DNA from 2 places in the Streptomyces sp. NPDC045846 genome. Region 2 is predicted to be linked to the other one. Evidence: riboswitches for the same ligand, from Rfam matches in the RefSeq annotation. Region 2 holds a riboswitch; the other holds the start of a gene.

Region 1 (8,301 bases), on a different contig from region 2:
GTAGCGCCCGGGCGTCACCTGGCGCAGCATGTGCTCGACCTGCCCGGCCGCCGCGGTGCCTGACGCGCTCACCCTGGGTCCCGCCCCTCTTCGATCCACCGTGCCGACGCCTGCGCCGCCACGCAGCCCCGGGCACACGCGTGCGGCTGCGGGGATGCAAGGGTCATGAAACCAGGTTAAGCCGCCGCACAGACACCGCCATGACCCGGCGGGACCGGCCGCGACCGACCCGGCGGCCGCTACTGGGCCCGCGTGTAGAAGGGCCGCACCCGCTCGCGCATCCAGGTGGCGACCGGATCCTGGGTCACGTCGAGCAGGACCAGGTTGACCGGCCAGCCCACCGGGACCCGGCCAAGAGCCCGGCCCAGCGCCTCCATGGGGGCGTTGCGGCCCGCCCCGTCCCAGGTGGAGAACTCCACGCCGATGAAGAGCGTGGGCGAATCGCCCTCGATGGAGGCGAGCGCGCGGCGGGCGCTGAGCACCACGCCGGTCGCCTCGAACTCCTCGGACGCGGCCGCCAGGAAGTCGACCGGGTCCTCCTGCCAGTCCGGCTCGAAGAGACGTACCCGGGCACCGGACGCGGGTCCGTCGAGCGCGGTACGCCCCGTACGGCACAGCTCGGCGACGGCGGGCGGGGGCAGTGGCACCCCGACCGCGCCCTCGGGGTTGACCACGATGCCGAGCTGCGGCGGCAGACCTCGGGCGAACTCGACGGCGGGGGCCACGGCGAACGACATGTGGGAGCCGACGCACTGAAGGAACTGCTGCTCGGAGCTGTACACCGGGACGTAGGGGGCGCCCCCGAGCTCCATGGTGGGCAGGTCGAGGTCGGCGCTGTCCTGGCCGCCGCCGTTGGGCAGCGGCACCCACACCGCGTTGCGGCCGAGCACCTCTATCAGCCTGGGTCCCGCGTCGGGGTGGCCGAGCGCGGCCGCCAGGGCCTCTTCGAGCTCGTTGCCCGGCCAGCCTCCGCCGCCGTGCGGGTGCGCGAACGCGTGCTCCGGAAAGTTCATGTGCCGTCCTTCTCCCCCGACTGCTGTCGTGCCCCACGACCCTAGCGCCGCACCCGTCGCCCGGGGAAAGGTGCCAGGTGGGCGCCGGGGCCGCTACTCGGCGAAGCCGATCCGTCGCAGCACGTCGGCCGACGCGCGGTCGAGCAGGACCGCCGAGGCGCAGCCGGTCGGCAGCCGCCCGGCCTCCACCTGGGCTATGAGCCTGCGGGCGGCGCCGCGGTGCCGGGCGAAGGCGTACTTCGACACCCAGCGGCCCCGGCTGGCCTGGCCCTCCAGGGCGGTGCCGGGCGGCACGTCGAGCACGACGAGCCGCAGCGCGCGTCCCCTGCGCCGCGCCCCGCGCCCCAGCCAGTGCCGCACCCACGCCTGGGTGCCGCAGTCGTGCACGACGAGGCTGTCCCCGGAGCGCAGCGCCCACCAGGTCCTGGCGAAGTGCGCGGTCCGGGTCAGCGGTCGGTACAGGGCGTACGGAATGCCGGGCAGTCGGCGCTGCCAGGCGCGGCGGGTGTCCTGCGAGTCGATCCGGCGGTCCGTGACGGTGCGGCGCATCAGCGTCGTCTTGCCGCTGCCCGGCAGGCCCGACACCACCACGACGTCGCCCGCGTCGAAGAGCAGCTCGGGCGGTGTGTGCCCGGGCCTGCCGCGCAGGTCGCGGACCGCCTCGCCCACCACCGGCCGGGCGCGCGGCGGGGGCGCCCCGCGGCCCGGCCCCGGTGGCGCGGCCGCCTCCCGCACCTGGCCCGTGTTGTGTCCAACCGTCATGGCACTCCCCCCTGTTCGGGTCCCGCGACCTCTGCCCACGAAGTGTAAAGAGACGGTAATAGGTCGCCAACGATTTGCCGCTTCCGGGATGCGTGCAATGATGTGCGCGCCAACTGCATACCGGCCGTTCGAATCCGCGCGGGAGAGTCCTCAGCAGCTGTGAGCTGGGGCGCCGAAGGAGCAAGTTCCTCCCTTGAATCTCTCAGGCCCCGTACCGCGCGGACGAGGCAGATCTGAAAAGCGGGCCGTCCCCTGCCGGGCGTCCCCACCCAAGGTGCAAGCCGTGCCGCGCAGCGCGCGCCGGTGAACCTCTCAGGTTCCGATGACAGATGGGGAGGATGTCCTCGACCGTCATGCCCCGGGACCTTGGAGCACCATCCATGAGCAACGCCCCCCGCCTCACCTCCCTCGATGCCCTGCATCGTTCGCTGGGCGCCACGATGACCGACTTCGCGGGCTGGGACATGCCGCTGCGGTACGGGAGCGAGCGAGACGAGCACAACGCCGTACGCACCCGCGCCGGGCTCTTCGACCTGTCCCACATGGGCGAGATCACGGTCACGGGACCCGAGGCCATGAAGGCCCTGAACTACGCGCTCGTCGGCAACATCGCCACCATCGGCCCGGGCCGCGCCCGGTACACGATGATCTGCCAGGAGGACGGCGGGATCGTCGACGACCTGATCGTCTACCGCCTGGGCGAGGCGGAGACCCCCGAGTACATGGTGGTCGCCAACGCGGGCAACGCGCAGATCGTGCTCGACGCGATCACCGAGCGTGCCGCCGGGTTCGACGCCGAGGTCCGCGACGACCGCGACGCCTACGCGCTGATCGCCGTCCAGGGCCCCGAGTCCTCCGGCATCCTGAAGTCCGTCACCGACGCCGACCTAGACGGCCTCAAGTACTACGCGGGGCTGCCCGGCACGGTCGCCGGTGTCCCCGCCCTCATCGCCCGCACCGGCTACACCGGCGAGGACGGCTTCGAGCTGTTCGTGGCCCCGGACCACGCCGAGCAGCTGTGGCGCGCGCTGACCGAGGCCGGCCAGGGCGCGGGCCTGGTGCCCTGCGGGCTGTCCTGCCGCGACACGCTGCGCCTTGAGGCGGGCATGCCGCTGTACGGGCACGAGCTGACCACCGCGCTCACCCCGTTCGACGCCGGTCTCGGCCGGGTCGTGAAGTTCGAGAAGGACGGCGACTTCGTGGGCCGTACGGCTCTGGAGGCCGCCGCCGAGAAGGCCGCCGCGAACCCGCCGCGCAAGCTGGTCGGGCTGATCGCCGAGGGCCGCCGGGTGCCGCGCGCCGGGTTCTCCGTGGTCGCGGACGGCGAGGTCGTCGGCGAGGTCACCTCCGGCGCCCCGTCCCCGACGCTGGGCAAGCCGATCGCCATCGCGTACGTGGACGCCGCGCACGCCGCGCCGGGCACCGCCGGGGTCGGCATCGACATCCGCGGTACGCACGAGGCCTACGAGGTCGTCGCGCTCCCCTTCTACAAGCGCGAGAAGTGACCTTCCCGTCCCCCTCGCACCACCCCTCTCGTCCCACTGTGCGAGACACACGGCGAGACCCCGTCAGCAGCACTCCCCCGCGTACAGGAGAATCCAGGTCATGAGCAACCCGCAGCAGCTGCGCTACAGCAAGGAGCACGAGTGGCTGTCGGCCGCCGAGGACGGCGTGTCGACGGTCGGCATCACGGAGCACGCGGCCAACGCGCTCGGTGACGTCGTGTACGTACAGCTTCCGGAGGTGGGCGACACGGTGACCGCGGGCGAGACCTGCGGCGAACTGGAGTCCACCAAGTCGGTCAGCGACCTGTACTCCCCGGTCACCGGCAAGGTCGTCGAGGCCAACCAGGACGTCGTGGACGACCCTTCTCTCGTCAACTCGGCCCCGTTCGAGGGCGGTTGGCTGTTCAAGGTGAAGGTCACGGACGAGCCGGGCGACCTGCTCTCCGCCGACGAGTACACCGACTTCGCCAGCTGACCTAGAGACCACAGGGATCGTCTGATGTCGCTTCTGAACCAGCCCCTCCACGAGCTGGACCCGGACGTCGCCGCCGCCGTCGACGCCGAGCTCCACCGTCAGCAGTCCACCCTCGAGATGATCGCCTCGGAGAACTTCGCTCCGGTCGCGGTCATGGAGGCCCAGGGCTCGGTCCTCACCAACAAGTACGCCGAGGGCTACCCGGGTCGCCGCTACTACGGCGGCTGCGAGCACGTCGACGTGGTCGAGCAGATCGCGATCGACCGCATCAAGGCGCTCTTCGGCGCCGAGGCCGCCAACGTGCAGCCGCACTCGGGCGCCCAGGCGAACGCGGCCGCGATGTTCGCGCTGCTCAAGCCGGGCGACACGATCATGGGTCTGAACCTGGCCCACGGCGGCCACCTGACCCACGGCATGAAGATCAACTTCTCCGGCAAGCTCTACAACGTGGTCCCGTACCACGTCGACGAGACCGGCGAGGTCGACATGGCCGAGGTCGAGCGCCTGGCCAAGGAGTCGAAGCCGCAGCTGATCGTGGCCGGCTGGTCCGCGTACCCGCGCCAGCTGGACTTCGCCGCGTTCCGCCGGATCGCGGACGAGGTCGGCGCCTACCTGATGGTCGACATGGCCCACTTCGCGGGCCTGGTCGCCGCGGGGCTGCACCCCAACCCGGTGCCGCACGCCCACGTCGTGACCACCACCACGCACAAGACCCTCGGCGGTCCGCGCGGCGGTGTCATCCTGTCGACGCAGGAGCTCGCCAAGAAGATCAACTCCGCGGTCTTCCCGGGTCAGCAGGGCGGCCCCCTGGAGCACGTGATCGCGGCCAAGGCGGTCTCGTTCAAGGTCGCGGCCTCGCCGGAGTTCAAGGAGCGCCAGCAGCGCACCCTGGACGGCGCCCGGATCCTGGCCGAGCGCCTGGTCCAGGACGACGTGAAGGCCGTCGGCGTCGACGTCCTGACCGGCGGTACCGACGTGCACCTGGTCCTGGTGGACCTGCGCAACTCGGAGCTCGACGGCCAGCAGGCCGAGGACCGCCTCCACGAGGTCGGCATCACGGTCAACCGCAACGCCATCCCGAACGACCCGCGGCCGCCGATGGTCACCTCGGGTCTGCGGATCGGCACCCCGGCGCTCGCCACCCGCGGCTTCGGCGACGACGACTTCCGCGAGGTCGCCGACATCATCGCCGAGGCCCTGAAGCCGGACTTCGACAAGGACGCCCTGGCCGCCCGGGTGTCCGCTCTGGCCGCCAAGCACCCGCTGTACCCCGGCCTGAAGTAGTTTCGTACGCTTTAGTTCTCGGTTCATTCCGTACGAAGCCCCGGGGCACCGCGCACACTGGGTAGTGAGCGCGGTGCCCCATTCCATGCTGTGCCTGCTTTGCTCTGCACCACCCCGGCAGACAACGGCGTCTACCAGACCCCCCAAGGAGTCCCCGTGGCCATCTCGGTCTTCGACCTGTTCTCGATCGGCATCGGCCCGTCCAGCTCCCACACCGTCGGCCCGATGCGGGCGGCCCGGATGTTCGCGGCCCGGCTGAAGAACGAGGGCCTGATCGCGCACACCGCGCGGATACGCGCGGAGCTGTACGGCTCGCTCGGCGCCACCGGCCACGGCCACGGCACGCCGAAGGCGGTGCTGCTCGGCCTGGAGGGCGCCTCCCCGCGCACGGTCGACGTGGAGACCGCCGACGACCGGGTGGCGCAGATCAAGGACTCGGGGCGGCTCAACGTGCTGGGCATGCACGAGATCGACTTCTCCTACGACGACGACCTCGTCCTGCACCGCCGCAAGGCGCTGCCCTACCACGCCAACGGCATGACGGTCTTCGCCTACGACCTCGACGGCACGCTGGTCCTGGAGAAGACGTACTACTCGGTCGGCGGCGGCTTCGTGGTCGACGAGGACGCCGTGGCGGGCGAGAGTCCGATCGTGCCGGACGACACCGTCCTCAAGCACCCCTTCCGCACCGGCGACGAGCTGCTGCGGCTCGCCCGGGACACCGGCCTGTCGATCTCCGCCCTGATGCTGGAGAACGAGAAGGCCTGGCGCACCGAGGACGAGATCCGCTCCGGGCTGCTCGACATCTGGCGGGTCATGCAGGCCTGTGTCTCGCGCGGCATGTCCCGCGAGGGCATCCTGCCCGGCGGCCTCAAGGTCCGCCGCCGCGCCGCCACCACCGCCCGCCAGCTGCGCGCGGAGGGCAACCCGGAGGCGCACGCCATGGAGTGGGCGACGCTGTACGCGATGGCCGTCAACGAGGAGAACGCGGCGGGCGGCCGCGTCGTGACCGCGCCCACCAACGGCGCCGCGGGCATCATCCCGGCGGTGCTGCACTACTACATGAACTTCGTGCCCGGCGCGGACGAGGACGGCATCGTCCGGTTCCTGCTCGCCGCGGGTGCGATCGGCATGCTGTTCAAGGAGAACGCCTCGATCTCCGGCGCCGAGGTCGGCTGCCAGGGCGAGGTCGGCTCCGCCTGCTCGATGGCGGCGGGCGCGCTCGCCGAGGTGCTCGGCGGCACCCCGGAGCAGGTGGAGAACGCGGCCGAGATCGGCATGGAGCACAACCTGGGGCTGACCTGCGACCCGGTCGGCGGTCTGGTCCAGATCCCGTGCATCGAGCGCAACGGCATGGCCGCCGTGAAGGCCGTCACCGCCGCCAAGATGGCGATGCGCGGTGACGGCAGCCACAAGGTGTCCCTGGACAAGGTCATCAAGACGATGAAGGAGACGGGGGCCGACATGAGCGTCAAGTACAAGGAGACCGCCCGCGGCGGCCTCGCCGTCAACATCATCGAGTGCTAGTCGCTCCGCGGGAAACGGAGCGCTTCGACCGCGGGACCGGCCGTGGCCGGTCCCGCGGTTCCTCGCGCACCTGCCGGGCGCTGAACGGCCCCGGCTCCGCTCAGGCGGAGTGCGCCGCCGGGCGCTCCCTGGGCGCCGCCGCCAGGGCCGCGGTGACCTCCGCGACGCCGCCGCGCAGCCCGTAGACGGGGGTGGCGGGCTGCTGGCGCCAGGAGTCGTCGATGCCGCCCGCGTCCACGGTGTCGAAGCCCAGCTCGTCGACGAGCTCGCGGACCAGCTGCTTGGCCGCCGCGTCGTCGCCCGCCACGGGCAGCGCGATCCGCTCGGGGTCGCCCTGGGGGCGCGGGCGGTCCAGCAGGTCCTGCGCGTAGGTGCCGTTGAAGGCCTTGATCACCGGGTGGCCGATGTGCTGCTCGGTCCAGCGGCTCTCCGGCAGGCCGTCCTCGATCGCGTCGATCCGGCCGTCGCGCTCCTTCGGGTAGTAGTTCCCGGTGTCGATGACGGCGAAGCCGTCGGCCGCGCCGTCGAGGAAGCCCTTGGGCAGGTCGGGGACGTGCTTGAGCGGGATGGTGACCACGACGACCTGGGCGCCGTCGGCCGCCTCGGCGACGGTGACCGGCGTGGCGCCGGTCTCCTCGGCGAGGGCGGAAAGCGTGTGCGGGCCACGGGAGTTGGCGACCGATACGTCGTGGCCGAGCGCGGTGAGGCGGCGGGTGAGGTTGCCGCCGATGTTGCCCGCGCCGATGATGCCGATCTTCATGAGCTGGCCTTCCGGAGTTGGTGCGTTGGCACGCTCCGGCAACCGACGGGTCCGGGGTGTTATTCCGGTCCGGCCCCGGTGGCGTGTCCGCGCGAGCGGGCGCACGCCACCGGGCCGATCGGGGTCACTTGTTCAGCGACGCCCAGAACTCCTCGAAGGAGAGCTTGCCGTCGCCGTTGGCATCCTTGGCCTTGATGATGGCCTGGGCCACCGTCTCGGTGACGTGGAAGTCGCCCAGCTGCGCCATGACCGCCTTGTACTCGCTCGCGGTGACGCGTCCGTCGCCGTCGATGTCGAGCTTCGCGAACGCCTTGCGCGCCTCTTCGATGTCCGCCACTGGGTCCACCCCTTTGTTGGTGCTACTGCTTTGTGCGTTTCTGACGCGGGTCAGATTAGCCGCCGACCCGGGCGCGCAGTGCGGCGGCCGTGCTCGGGGCGGACATCGCCGATCATGGAGTCGGGTGGCCGGTTTCCCGTGGGTGCAGACCCCGGGGCGCTCGGCGGACCGGACAGGAACACGGAAGAACGGAAACGGGGACATGGCACATCGCACGGACAGCGGGCTCGGCGACATTCTGGCGGCCGCCGCACGGGGGCAGTTCCCGCCGGCAAACGGCGGGACGACGGTGGTGGCCCAGCCGGGTCACCGGGACGCGGGCGTGCTCGCGTTCACCGCACACTCGGTGATCTTCCTGGACGAGGACGAGGAGTGGCTCAGAACCGCCCTGGCACGGACGGACGCCGACCCCCTGGGCGCCTCGATGAACCCCGGGTTCCTGGCCGCGCTGATGGCCCGCACCGGCCGCTCGATGAACTGCGTCGACCTCCTGACCTGCGCGACCGCCCTGCCGGGCGAGCCCGGATTGGCGCTGAGGGAGATCGAGGACCAGGAGCACCCCCGGGTGGCCCGGGCCCTGAAGTACCGCGACGAGGTGCGGGTGTGGGCGGCGGACGGCGGCGTCCTGGTACTCGGCC
Region 2 (8,301 bases):
ACAAGTTGGGTGTCGGCGCGCAGCTGTCGACCGGTGTCGTCGTGGTGCTCGGCATCCGGATCTTCTCCAACGCGGCCGCCATCCGTCGGCACGTCTTCAGGGCCTGAGGCCGGTGAGCGACGTGAAGAACACCGATCAGGGTGACGGCGGCGAGGAGCGGCCCGTCGACGCTCCGGGTGAATCCGGCGAGGCGAAGACCGAACTGACGGGACGTCAGCGACTCGCCGCCGGGCTCTGGCCGCCGCGGGTCAGCCGGGCGCAGCTGATCGTGGCGCTGCTGCTCTTCGTCCTCGGCCTCGGTCTGGCCATCCAGGTCCGCTCCAACAGCGACAACAGCGCGCTGCGCGGCGCCCGCCAGGAGGATCTGGTGCGCATCCTGGATGAACTGGATTCGCGTACGAAGCGTCTTGAGGATGAGAAGCAGCGTCTGGAGGGCCAGCGCACCGAGCTGGAGACCAGCTCGAACCAGGCGGAGGAGGCGCGCAAGCAGACCGTGGAGAAGGAGCAGCAGCTCGGCATCCTGGCCGGCACGGTGGCGGCGCAGGGGCCCGGCATCACGTTGACGATCAGCGACCCCAAGGGCGCCGTCGAGGCCGACAAGGTGCTTGACACGGTGCAGGAACTGCGCGCGGCGGGGGCGGAGGCGATCCAGGTCAACGACGTCCGCGTGGTGGCCAACACGTACTTCTCGGACGAGACCGGGGGGATCGGCGTCGACGGCAAGAAGGTCACCGCGCCGTACGTCTTCAAGGTGATCGGCAAGCCGCAGGACCTGGAGCCGGCGCTCAACATTCCCGGCGGGGTCGTGCAGACTCTGGAGAAGGAGCAGGCCACCGCCACAGTGGCCCGCGCGGAGAAGATCGTTGTGAGCGCCTTGCGAGCCGCGAAGCGGCCTGACTACGCTCAGTCGTCCTCGCACTGATGAGGGCGGGCGTGAGACCTGCCGCACAAGGGCAGGAGGTTGCGGGGGGTCGCCGCTCCGTAACAGTGGTGCGTGGTGGAAACTGTTTGGCGGATACGGACGTTGTGAGGATGTCCGGGTCGGCAGGTGTGTTGATTCTGGGTTCGTCCTGCCCCACGGGCGGGTCTATTTCGGTCAAGGGGAATCGCCCGTGAAGTTGTTTGCGAAGTTGTTCGGCAAGAGCGCACGCCAGGACGGCGGCAACGCCGCCAGGCACCGTGCTCAGCGCCCCGGTGGGCCGGAGGAGCAGGGCGGGGAGCGCCCGCTGTTCCGCGATGAGGTGGCTGGTTCCGGTGGTGACATTCCGGGCGCGTCGTCTGTTGACCCTGCGGGTGCAGGGCGCATAGGTTTCGGGGAACCGTCAACCTCAGGTACGGGTGGAGGGTTTGGCTCCGACCCGTATGCCACCAGTGCCCACGCGGTGCCGCCGCGGCAGGAGGATCCGTCGATGTCGGGCATGCCTGTTTGTACGAGGTGCGGGCACAGCAATGCTGCCGCCAGCCGTTTCTGCTCCAACTGCGGTGCCCCGCTGCGGCCGGGTGTCGTTCCGGAGCGCGCCTCCGAGACCACCTCGACCATCTCGATCTCCGGTCTCGAGGCGTACGACGCCGAGGTGACGGGCCAGACGCAGCTGCCCTCGCTCTCCCCGGAGGCGCAGGCCGCCGTCGACGCCCTGCCGCAGGGCTCGGCGCTCCTGGTGGTGCGCCGCGGGCCGAACTCGGGAAGCCGCTTCCTCCTGGACGGCGAGCTGACCACGGCGGGCCGCCACCCGCAGAGCGACATCTTCCTGGACGACGTGACGGTCTCGCGCCGCCACGTGGAGTTCCGGCGCGGTCCTGACGGGCGCTTCACCGTCTCCGACGTCGGCAGCCTCAACGGCACGTACGTGAACCGCGAGCGGATCGACTCCGTCGACCTGGCCAACGGCGACGAGGTCCAGATCGGGAAGTACCGGCTGGTCTTCTACGCGAGCCAGCGCGCGCTCTGAGCACCGGCCAGGGAAGGTTCCATGCTGCAGACACCGACGGGCGGTGCCGGATCCGGCACCGCCGCCGCGGGCGGCCGGCTGATGAGCATCGGCGGGGTGCTCAACCAGCTGCGGGACGAATTTCCCGAGGTGACGATCTCCAAGATCCGGTTCTTGGAGTCCGAGGGCCTGGTGGAGCCGCGGCGTACGCCGTCCGGGTACCGCAAATTCAGTGCCGAGGACGTCGAGCGGCTGGCCCAGGTGCTGCGGATGCAGCGGGACCACTATCTGCCGCTCCGGGTCATCCGCGAGCACCTGGACGCCCTGGGCCGCGGTGAGCAGCCTTCCCTGCCCGCACCGGGCGGGTCCCGGGAGCTGCTCGACGGCCTCGGCGAGCCCGACGCCGACCGTCCCACGGCCGCCCGGGTGGGCCGGGCCGAGCTGATGGCGGCCGCCGAGGTCACCGAGGCGGAGCTGGCCGAGTGGGAGTCGTACGGGCTGGTCACGCCGGGTCCCGAGGGCGGCTTCGACGCGGAGTCGGTGAATGTGGCACGTCTTGTGGCGGATCTGGGGCGGTTCGGTCTGGAACCGCGCCATCTGCGTGCGGTGAAGGCCGCCGCGGACCGCGAGGCGGGGCTGATCGAGCAGGTGGTCGCACCCTTGCGGCTGCACCGCAATCCGCAGACCAGGGCCCATGCGGAGGCCACCACGAAGGAGCTCGCGGCCCTCTCCGTGCGGCTCCACGCGGCCCTGGTGCAGACCGCTCTGGGTGTCCGGCTTCACTGATCTTGTAGGTGCCCGACTACCCAAACCTGCCGAGCACGTCCTAGGGTTGCTGTGTGAACGAGCTCGACGTCGTGGGTGTCCGGGTGGAAATGCCCTCCAACCAACCGATCGTGCTCCTGCGTGAAGTGGGAGGCGATCGGTACCTCCCCATCTGGATCGGTCCGGGGGAGGCGACCGCGATCGCCTTCGCCCAGCAGGGGATGGCGCCGGCGCGGCCCTTGACGCACGACCTTTTCAAGGACGTGCTGGAGGCCGTGGGCCAGGAGCTGACCGAGGTCCGCATCACGGACCTGCGCGAAGGCGTCTTCTACGCGGAGCTGGTCTTTGCCAGTGGGGTCGAGGTGAGCGCCCGGCCGTCCGATGCCATAGCGCTGGCCCTGCGCACCGGAACGCCGATCTACGGCAGTGACGGTGTCCTCGACGACGCGGGCATCGCCATCCCGGACGAGCAGGAGGACGAGGTGGAGAAGTTCCGCGAGTTCCTCGACCAGATCTCGCCCGAGGACTTCGGCACCAACAGCCAGTGAGCTCCGGATACGCGTGATCCGGCGGCCCTCGCGAGGACGGCGTGCGCGGTGCGTGCGCCGGGGGTGTTTCGGCGCATTCGAGTAGCCTTTCCCGTCGAGAGTCACGGGAAACCACTCTCAGGGTGATTATCACTCGGCGTGCCGAGTGTGGCGATCGTTGACGCACCCCGAGTGACTGCCTACCGTCGAGTGGGCAGGTCAAGGACGGAGGGTCGGCGTGAGAATGAGCGGCGACGGTACGGCAGGGGGCGCTCCCGGACGTAGTCCGGGGGAGGGCGGGCCGTACCCGCTCCACAGCAGTGCGGCCGACCCGAGTACCGAAACGATCGGATACCGGGGGCCGACCGCGTGCGCGGCGGCGGGGATCACCTACCGACAGCTCGACTACTGGGCCCGCACCGGCCTGGTCGAGCCCAGTGTCCGTCCGGCGTACGGATCGGGCACCCAGCGTCTCTACAGCTTCCGGGACGTCGTCGTCCTGAAGATCGTCAAGCGCTTCCTGGACACCGGCGTAGCCCTCCAGAACATCCGCGCGGCCGTACAGCACCTGCGGGAGCGCGGCTTTCGCGACCTGGAGCGGATGACGCTGATGAGCGACGGGGCCACGGTGTACGAGTGCTCGTCCCCGGACGAGGTCGTGAACCTGCTCCAGGGCGGCCAGGGCATCTTCGGGATCGCCGTGGGCGTGGTGTGGCGGGACGTCGAGGCGGCCCTGTCGCAGCTGCACGGCGAGCGCGTGGACACCGGCGAGACCCTCGTCGGGCACAACCCGGCCGACGAGCTGGCCAGACGGCGCAACCGCGCTGTCTGACCCCTCCGGCGGCGCCGCCGGGCCGATTGTCAGTGGCGTACGGCAGCATCGGTCGTGTGAGAGCCGCGCCGACCATCCTGCATCTGGACATGGATGCCTTCTTCGCCGCCGCGGAGCAGGCGTCGAAGCCGAGCCTGCGCGGAAAGCCGGTCATCGTGGGCGGGCTCGGGCCGCGCGGGGTGGTCTCGACGGCGTCGTACGAGGCCAGACGGTTCGGGGTGCGCTCGGCGATGCCAATGGCGCAGGCCCGCAGGCTCTGTCCGAACGCGGCCTATCTGGTGCCGCGCTTCCAGCTGTACCGCACGATCAGCGAGCAGGTGATGGAGCTGCTCGGGCGGCTGTCCCCGCTGGTCGAGCCGTTGAGCCTGGACGAGGCCTTCGTGGACCTGGAGGCGGGCGGGGTGGCCTTCGGGTCGGCCTCGGCCCGGGAGGCCGGTGAGCGGCTGCGCAGGGACATCAGGGCGGTCACCGGGCTGAGCGGATCGGTCGGGCTCGCCGGATCCAAGATGCTCGCCAAGATCGCCTCCGAGCAGGCGAAGCCGGACGGGCTCGTGCTGATAGAACCGGGCACCGAGCGGGAGCTCCTCGCGCCGATGACGGTGCGCACCCTGCCGGGCGTCGGGCCGGCCACCGGGGAGCATCTGCGGCGGGCCGGGATGGCCACGGTCGCCGACCTCGTCGAGGCGGGCGAGGACGAGCTCGTACGGCTGCTGGGGAAGTCGCACGGGGCGTCGCTGTACCGGATGGCGGCGGGGTACGACGACCGGCCGGTGGTGGCCGAGCGGGACGCCAAGTCGGTGTCGGTGGAGGACACCTTCGACATCGACCTCCACGACCGGGTGCGGATCACGACCGAGGTGGGGCGGCTCGCGGACCGGTGCGTGCAGCGGCTGCGCGGGTCCGGGCACTCGGGCCGGACCATCGTGCTGAAGGTCCGCCGCTACGACTTCTCGACGCTGACCCGGTCCGAGACGCTGCGCGGTCCCACGGACGACCCGGCGGTGGTGCGCGAGGCCGCCGGGCGCCTGCTCGACTCCGTGGACACCACCGGTGGTGTCCGGCTGCTCGGCGTGGGGGTCAGCGGGCTCGCCGACTTCACGCAGGAGGACCTGTTCGCTCAGGCAGCGGGGGAGCGGGCGGAGGAGGAGCCCGAGGGCGAGCAGGGCCCGGCGGAGCCCGTGGAGGCGGAGCCCGAACCGGATCCGGCGCAGCGGCGGTGGCTGGCCGGGCACGACGTGCGCCATGCCGAGTACGGGCCGGGGTGGGTGCAGGGCAGCGGGGTCGGCCGGGTCACCGTGCGCTTCGAGACGCCGACGTCAGCGGGGCCCGGCCGGGTGCGCACCTTCCGGGTGGACGATCCCGGCCTCACGGTCTCGGAGCCGCTGCCGCTCGTCGAGGGAACGGACGCGGCGAGGGGCGAGGGCGAGGGTGAGGCCGGGGAGGCTGTCGTCGGGGGTCAGATGTCGCCGCCCGCGAGCCGGCCGAAGTCGCGGTCGGACGGCGGCGGGCCGGGGTCGGGGGCCGCGATGTCCAGACCGTAGTGGTGGTAGAGCTGGAGCTCCTGGTCCGGGGAGAGGTGGCGGCCCACGCCGAAGTCGGGCGCGTCCTTGATCAGGGCACGGTCGTACGGGACGTGCAGGGCCTCCTCGACCAGGGTGCTGGGTTCCAGGGGGACGAAGGCGTCCCGGCTGAACAGGCCGGTGCGCACCGCGGCCCACTCGGGTGCGCCCGTCGCGTCGTCGAGGTAGACCTCGTCCACCGTTCCGATCTTGCGTCCACTGCGGTCGTACGCCTTGCGGCCGATCAGGCTGCGCGGATCGATATCGGTCTGCACGGTCCCTCCAACTGGTCGCAACCGGTTACAACTGCTCCATAAGCACTACGAAAGTGCACATCGTGAGTGTTGGCCACTTGAGACATGGAACAAAGAATCGGGCTCGGACCTCGCTGGTAGGCTGGCAAACGGCTGCTGACCCCGTGCGGGAGAGCCCTCCGGCGAGCTCCCTGAGTTCGCGGCGGGCGCCGAAGGAGCAACTCCTCCCCGGAATCTCTCAGGCCCACGGACCGCACGGACGAGGTCACTCTGGAAAGCAGGACGGGGGAAGCACGGGCACTCCGGCCCGGGCGGAACCTTTCCTCACCGACGGTGAAAACCGGGTCGCTGCCACGCGCCCGGTGAAGCTCTCAGGTTGAGATGACAGAGGGGGAGGCCGTCCGGGCACCCGCGCCGTGGTGCCCCTCGCAGGTCGTGCGACCAGGAGGCCTCCGTAATGACCGCCAACCGCATTCCGCTCAGCAGCCTTGAGCGTGGCATCCCGTTCGAGCAGCGCCACATCGGGCCCGATGCCGGGGCCCAGGCGAAGATGCTCGCGCAGGTCGGCTACGGCTCGCTCGACGAGCTGACCGCCGCCGCCGTTCCCGACGTCATCAAGAGCGCCGGGGCGCTGGGGCTGCCCGAGGCGCGGACCGAGGCCGAGGTGCTCGCCGAGCTGCGCCGGCTCGCCGACCGCAACCAGGTGCTCGCCCCCATGATCGGTCTTGGCTACTACGGCACCTTCACGCCGCCGGTGATCCTGCGCAACGTCATGGAGAACCCGGCCTGGTACACGGCGTACACGCCCTACCAGCCGGAGATCTCGCAGGGCCGCCTGGAGGCGCTGCTCAACTTCCAGACCATGGTCGCCGAGCTGACCGGCCTGCCCACCTCGGGCGCCTCGCTGCTCGACGAGGGCACCGCCGCCGCCGAGGCGCTCGCCCTGTCCCGGCGCGTGGGCAAGGTCAAGGGCGGGGTCTTCCTGGTCGACGCCGACACCCTGCCGCAGACCGTCGCCGTGATTCAGACGCGCGCCGAGCCGACCGGCGTCGAGGTCGTCGTCGCCGACCTGAGCGAGGGCATCCCCGCCGAGATCGCCGAGCGCGGCGTCTTCGGCGTGCTGCTCCAGTACCCCGGCGCCTCCGGCCAGGTCCGCGACCTCAAGCCCGTCATCGACGCGGCCCACGAGCTCGGCGCGATCGTCACCGTCGCCGCCGACCTGCTCGCGCTCACGCTGCTCGCCTCGCCCGGCTCGCTCGGCGCCGACATCGCCGTCGGCACGACCCAGCGCTTCGGCGTCCCGATGGGCTTCGGCGGCCCGCACGCCGGATTCATGGCGGTCCAGGAGAAGTTCGCCCGCAGCCTGCCCGGCCGCCTGGTCGGCGTCTCCGTCGACGCGGACGGCAACAAGGCCTACCGGCTGGCCCTGCAGACCCGTGAGCAGCACATCCGCCGCGAGAAGGCCACCAGCAACATCTGCACCGCGCAGGTGCTGCTGGCCGTCATGGCCGGGATGTACGCCGTCTACCACGGCCCGGACGGGCTGCGGCAGATCGCCCGGCGCACCCACCGCTACGCCGTCCTGCTCGCCGAGGGCCTGAGGGCCGCCGGGGTCGACGTCGTGCACGGCGCCTACTTCGACACGCTGACCGTGCGGGTGCCGGGCAAGGCCGCCGAGGCCGTCGCCGCCGCCCGCGAGGGCGGGGTCAACCTGCACCTGGTCGACGCGGACACCGTCTCCCTCGCCTGCGACGAGACCACCACGCGGGCCCAACTCGCCGCCGTCTGGGCCGCGTTCGGGGTCGACGCCGATGTGGAGGCGCTGGACGAGACGGCCGCCGACACGCTGCCCGACGCCCTGCTGCGTACCGATGACTTCCTGACCCACCCGGTCTTCCACCAGCACCGCTCCGAGACCGCGATGCTGCGCTACCTGCGCAAGCTCGCCGACCGCGACTACGCGCTGGACCGCGGCATGATCCCGCTCGGCTCCTGCACCATGAAGCTGAACGCGACCACCGAGATGGAGCCGGTGACCTGGCCCGAGTTCGGGCAGATGCACCCCTTCGCGCCGGTCGAGCAGGCCGCCGGCTACCTGACGCTCATCCGTGAGCTGGAGGAGCGGCTCGCCGAGGTCACCGGGTACGACGCGGTGTCCATCCAGCCCAACGCCGGTTCGCAGGGCGAGCTCGCGGGCCTGCTCGCGGTCCGCGCCTACCACCGCGCCAACGGCGACACCCAGCGCACCATCTGCCTCATCCCGTCCTCCGCGCACGGCACCAACGCCGCGAGCGCCGTGATGGCCGGCATGAAGGTCGTCGTCGTCAAGACCGCCGACGACGGCGAGGTCGACGCGGACGACCTGCGCGCCAAGATCGAGCAGTACCGCGACGAACTGTCGGTGCTGATGATCACCTACCCGTCCACGCACGGGGT

Evidence for each region. A riboswitch is a leader RNA that binds a small molecule or an ion and turns the genes downstream of it on or off. The one in region 2 is predicted to bind glycine.
Region 1: it holds a riboswitch for glycine, as region 2 does, so the genes downstream of both, gcvT (glycine cleavage system aminomethyltransferase GcvT) here and gcvP (aminomethyl-transferring glycine dehydrogenase) in region 2, are expected to answer to the same signal.

Annotation. Positions count from the first base shown of each region.
Region 1 covers NZ_JBWKKJ010000009.1:158,465-166,765, reverse strand. Annotated here, with positions in the region: gene AC07F3_RS25625 (enhanced serine sensitivity protein SseB C-terminal domain-containing protein) at 1-72, opposite strand, end outside; gene AC07F3_RS25620 (enhanced serine sensitivity protein SseB) at 240-1,013, opposite strand; gene AC07F3_RS25615 (AAA family ATPase) at 1,107-1,775, opposite strand; glycine riboswitch at 1,905-2,002, shown strand; gene gcvT (glycine cleavage system aminomethyltransferase GcvT) at 2,156-3,280, shown strand; gene gcvH (glycine cleavage system protein GcvH) at 3,381-3,755, shown strand; gene glyA (serine hydroxymethyltransferase) at 3,780-5,039, shown strand; gene AC07F3_RS25595 (L-serine ammonia-lyase) at 5,196-6,566, shown strand; gene AC07F3_RS25590 (NADPH-dependent F420 reductase) at 6,667-7,368, opposite strand; gene AC07F3_RS25585 (EF-hand domain-containing protein) at 7,451-7,663, opposite strand; gene AC07F3_RS25580 (GNAT family N-acetyltransferase) at 7,866-8,301, shown strand, end outside.
Region 2 covers NZ_JBWKKJ010000006.1:4,719-13,019, forward strand. Annotated here, with positions in the region: gene AC07F3_RS17465 (small basic family protein) at 1-107, shown strand, start outside; gene AC07F3_RS17470 (DUF881 domain-containing protein) at 113-922, shown strand; gene AC07F3_RS17475 (FHA domain-containing protein) at 1,005-1,949, shown strand; gene ftsR (transcriptional regulator FtsR) at 1,971-2,714, shown strand; gene AC07F3_RS17485 (bifunctional nuclease family protein) at 2,768-3,241, shown strand; gene AC07F3_RS17490 (MerR family transcriptional regulator) at 3,465-4,052, shown strand; gene AC07F3_RS17495 (DNA polymerase IV) at 4,109-5,593, shown strand; gene AC07F3_RS17500 (PRC-barrel domain-containing protein) at 5,509-5,886, opposite strand; glycine riboswitch at 6,023-6,129, shown strand; gene gcvP (aminomethyl-transferring glycine dehydrogenase) at 6,323-8,301, shown strand, end outside.